2 regions of the Pseudarthrobacter sp. TE3704 genome follow, and region 1 is predicted to be linked to the other one. Evidence: riboswitches for the same ligand, from Rfam matches in the RefSeq annotation. Region 1 holds a riboswitch; the other holds the start of a gene.

Region 1 (2,445 bases):
TTCCCGGGAGTACCCGGCGATGGCGATGACGTCGGCAATGCCGGTGATCACCCAGCAGAACCAGTAGGTCCATCCCGTGAAGAACCCGGCCCAGGGCCCCAGGAGGTCGGCCGCGAAATCGCTGAAGGACTTGTAGTTCAGGTTACTCAGCAGCAGTTCGCCCATGGCCCGCATCACGAAGAAGAGCATGAACCCGATGATCATGTACACAAAGATCACGGACGGGCCGGCCGCGGAGATTGTTTTGCCGGAGCCCATGAAGAGGCCCGTGCCAATGGCTCCGCCGATGGCGATGAGCTGGATGTGCCGGTTGCTGAGCTGCCGCTCCAGGTGCGGGGGTTCGCTGTGTTGGGCAGTGCCTGGGTGTGGTTGGCCGCTGGGGGACGTCGGGGGATGAATCGTCATGAGGAACTCCATCGTTCAAGCAGCACCGTCAAGTGCCACAAAGATTCGGTTCCTCCCCGCTCTGTACAGGACCTGAGAGTTTCCGCAGCCATAAAGGCGTGCTTGCACCGTCGGTGAGCCAGGACCTGCCTGGCTGCTTTCCAGAGTTGCCTTTCCGCGGCGGTACGGGGGCCTGAGAGTTTCCTGGGGAGGGTTTGCTCCTACGGCGCCTGCTGAATGTACCGGGCAGGACTCTCCCGCCGCAGGTCAAAGGCATTTTAAGTTAGAAGTCGTGATCAGTTGCGAAGCAGCGCCGATCACGGGTTTAGTGTGGTTCCGGTCACGAACGATTGTCAAACCCCTGCCCGCAACAACGTCGCGAAACCGCTGCTCCCGCCCGTCATGGCTGGACGGATTTGCTTTCGGAGCCCTTCAGCCTGTACCTTGTGAGCCGAATCACCCACATTTGAATAAGCCTTTCGAGCTGTGACGGGAGAGTCCTCCCGGAGCGACACCGGGCAGGCGCCGTAGGAGCAAATCCTCCCCAGGAATCTCTCAGGCCCATGTACCGTCACGGCGAGGCGACTCTGGAAAGCAGCCCGGTTACATCCCCTTTGACGAGGGGTCCCGGACTCACCGACGGTGCAAGGCGGGCCCTGCCACAAACAGGCTCCACCGGAATCTCTCAGGTCCAATACAGAGCGGGGAGGAACCCAAACCATGCCGTGCCACCCGTGGCCGGCCAGACCTGGAGTTCCTCATGACGATTCAATCCCTTCCATCGACTTTTGCCGACCGGCACATCGGCGCGCGCCGCCAGGCCGACGTCGACGCGATGCTCAAAGCCGTGGGCTACGACAGCGTGGACGGTCTCGTGGACGTTGCCGTTCCTGCCTCGATCCGCCAGGACAAGGCCCTCCGGCTGGCAGACGCACTGAGCGAGGTTGAGGTCCTGGCCGAGCTGCGCCGGATCGCCGCCAAAAACAAGACCGCGGTCCAGATGATCGGCCAGGGCTACTACGACACCGTCACCCCGGCCGTCATCCGCCGCAACGTCCTGGAAGCGCCGGCCTGGTACACGGCCTACACCCCCTACCAGCCTGAAATTTCCCAGGGCCGGCTTGAGGCGCTGCTGAACTTCCAGACCATGGTCCAGGACCTGACCGCGCTTCCGGTCGCCAACGCCTCGCTGTTGGACGAAGCCACCGCCGTGGCAGAGGCCGTGCTGCTGATGCGCCGGGCCAACAAGAATAAGGACGCCAAGGACGGCAAGACCGTCCTGGATGCCGATTGCCTTCCCCAGACCATTGCCATCGTTCAGGGCCGCGCCGAGGCGCTCGGGTTCGAGGTGGAGGTCGCCGACCTGTCCGCGGGCTTGCCGGATGGCGACATCAACGGCATTGTCCTGCAGCAGCCCGGAGTCTCGGGCCGGGTGTGGGACCAGTCCGCGGTCATCACCGAAGCCAAGGAACGCGGCGCCCTCGTCACCGTCGCTGCCGACCTCCTGGCCCTGACCCTGATCACCCCGCCGGGTGAGCAGGGCGCCGACATCGCCGTCGGCTCCACCCAGCGCTTTGGCGTGCCGCTGTTCTTCGGCGGCCCGCACGCGGCCTACATGGCCGTCCGGACCGGCATGGAACGTACCCTCCCGGGCCGCATCGTCGGTGTGTCCAAGGACAACGCAGGCGCGCCCGCCTACCGGCTCGCGCTGCAGACCCGCGAGCAGCACATCCGCCGCGAGAAGGCGACATCGAACATCTGCACCGCCCAGGCGCTGCTCGCCATCGTGTCCTCCTTCTACGCCGTTTACCACGGCCCGGACGGTTTGAAGGCCATCGCCGAGCGGGTCCACAACAACACCCGGGTGCTCGCCACTGCCCTCGCCAAGGTGGGCCGGGAGCTCGTCAGCGACTCCTTCTTCGACACCCTTACCGTCCGTGTCCCCGGCAAGGCCCGCAAGGCCATCACCGCGGCTGAGGCCCGGGGCATCAACCTGCGCTTCGTCGACGAAGACACCGTGGGTGTTTCCATCGATGAGACGACGACGGCGGCAACACTTTC
Region 2 (2,445 bases), on a different contig from region 1:
TTTCAGGGAAGCAGCCAGCGTGCGGGCGTGGCGGTTGGCGGTCTGGGCGATCGCCTTCAGCCCCTCGGGGCCGTGGTAAACGGCGTACATCGACGCAACGATGGCCAGCAGGGCCTGCGCGGTGCAAATGTTCGACGTCGCCTTCTCGCGCCGGATGTGCTGTTCGCGGGTCTGCAGCGCAAGCCGGTAGGCGGGGACACCGGCGTCGTCCTTGGACACGCCCACCAGGCGGCCGGGCATGGAGCGCTCGAGCCCCTTCTGGACTGCCATGTACGCGGCGTGCGGGCCGCCGAAAAACAGCGGGACGCCAAAACGCTGGGCCGAGCCGACGGCGATATCGGCGCCTTGCTCACCCGGCGGGGTGATCAGGGTCAGCGCCAGGAGGTCAGCCGCCACGGTCACGAGCGCGCCGCGTTCCTTGGCTTCAGCGATAACGGCGGAGTGGTCGAAGACGCGGCCCGAAACGCCGGGCTGCTGCAGCACGATGCCGTTGATGGCACCCTCCGGCAGGCCCGCGGACAGGTCAGCGATTTCAACCTCGAAGCCGAGCGCCTCAGCGCGGCCCTTGACGATCGCGATGGTCTGCGGCAGGCAGTCCGCGTCCAGGACGGTCTTGCCATCCCTGGCGTCCTTGTTCTTGTTCGCGCGGCGCATCATGAGTACCGCTTCGGCCACGGCGGTGGCTTCATCGAGCAGGGACGCGTTGGCGATGGGCAGGCCAACGAGGTCCTGGACCATGGTCTGGAAGTTCAGCAGCGCCTCAAGCCGGCCCTGCGAAATTTCAGGCTGGTACGGGGTGTAGGCCGTGTACCAGGCCGGGGATTCCAGGATGTTGCGGCGGATCACGGGCGGGGTCACCGTGTCGAAGTAGCCCTGGCCGATCATCTGCACGGCCGTCCTGTTCTTGGCTGCCAGCTTGCGCAGTTCGGCGAGCGCTTCCACCTCGCTCAGGGCCGCGGACAGTTTCAGCGGGGTTTCCTGGCGGATGTCCTTGGGGACCGCCGTATCAACCAGGGCGTCCACGGTGTCGAAGCCGACGGCTTGCAACATGGCGTCGACGTCGGCCTGGCGCCGTGCGCCAATATGACGGTCAACGAAAGTGGCAGCGGCCGGGGAGGCGGAGGCCGGGGAGGCGGAGGCCGGAGATACGGTCACGAGGAACTCCATAATTCAGGTGGCGCAGGGTACGCCACATCGATTCGGGTTCCTCCCCGCTCTGTATTGGACCTGAGAGTTTCCGCGTTGCCGTGCTTGCGCATGGCCCCGCTTGCACCGTCGGTGAGCACAACAGTCCTTGGTCTCCCGGAGCCAGGATGGCCCAGGCGGACTGCCTGCTGCTTTCCAGAGGTGCCTCGCCGCGGCGGTACATGGGCCTGTGAGATTCCTGGGGAGGGTTTGCTCCTACGGCGCCTGCTTGTACTTTCGGCAGAACTCTCCCGCCGCAGATCAAAGGCTATTCATTTGGATTGCCGCGAACGGCCGGTGACGGCCTTCACAGCCTCCAATTGTCCTACGCCGCAGCCTTTCGGGCAAATGGCTGCCTACCTGCGCAGGCGCTCCAGGGCAGCAAGGAGATTGTCCACATCCGCGGCGGCACCGCCTTCCGGCATGGGGCCGACGGCCAACATGGCATTGAAGTAGAGCCCGTCCCCCATGTAGAGCACTGCTTTGGCCAGTGCCGGGCCCACATCGGCGGCGATCTCGTCCAGCCAGCGCTGCTGGATGGCAGCGAAGCGGCGGCGCGTTTCCTCGTGTGCCACTTCTGCGAGCCGGGTCGCGGCGACGATTGCCCGGTCCAGCGGGGTGTCAGCCCAGACGGAGGACCTGATGAAGTATGCGGCGGCCCCCTCCTCCGCCTTGGCCATGGCATCGGCGTCGGCTCCGGCCAGTTCGTCCAGCCGGTCCAGCAGCACCTGGATCAGGGCTTCCTTGTTGGGAAAGTGGTAGAGCAGGCCGCCCTTGGAAACCCCGGCCTTCGCCGCGACGGCATCAAGGGTGGCTGCACGCTCCCCCACATCGATCAGCAGGGCTTCAAAGGCGTCAAGTACGGCGTCGCGGGCTACGGGCTTCCGGGGCATGCCTCTAATCATGCCTTCCTCCACGCACCATTCCTCAAACCCAGCGATTCGTAACTATACCGTCCAGACGGTACAGTTATGGCATGACCATTTCCGCTGGCACCACCAGGACCTTCGCATCCGCTTCCGGCAGTCCGTTTTTCCGGGCCCCGTGGCGCGACTGGCTTGCCCTGGGACTGCTGATGTTCCCGGTGCTGCTGGTCGCGGTGGACAACACCGCGCTGACGTTTGCCCTGCCCGCCATCGCAGGTTCACTGGACCCCTCCGGAGTCCAGCTCCTGTGGATCGTGGACGCGTACCCGCTGGTGCTTGCAGGGCTGCTGGTGTCCATGGGAAGCCTGGGCGACCGCATCGGCCGCAGGAAGCT

The links. Region 1 has a riboswitch for glycine ahead of gcvP (aminomethyl-transferring glycine dehydrogenase). Riboswitches for the same ligand answer to the same signal wherever they lie in the genome.
Region 2: linked by a shared signal. The riboswitch ahead of gcvP (aminomethyl-transferring glycine dehydrogenase) and the one ahead of gcvP (aminomethyl-transferring glycine dehydrogenase) in region 1 are both predicted to bind glycine.

The regions. Positions count from the first base shown of each region.
Region 1 is NZ_JBWCCJ010000001.1:801,118-803,562, reverse strand. Features, by position in the region: gene ACZ9BC_RS03740 (amino acid permease) at 1-405, opposite strand, end outside; glycine riboswitch at 457-554, opposite strand; glycine riboswitch at 556-654, opposite strand; glycine riboswitch at 865-965, shown strand; gene gcvP (aminomethyl-transferring glycine dehydrogenase) at 1,145-2,445, shown strand, end outside.
Region 2 is NZ_JBWCCJ010000015.1:10,304-12,748, forward strand. Features, by position in the region: gene gcvP (aminomethyl-transferring glycine dehydrogenase) at 1-1,167, opposite strand, end outside; glycine riboswitch at 1,352-1,449, opposite strand; gene ACZ9BC_RS22285 (TetR/AcrR family transcriptional regulator) at 1,542-2,078, opposite strand; gene ACZ9BC_RS22290 (MFS transporter) at 2,162-2,445, shown strand, end outside.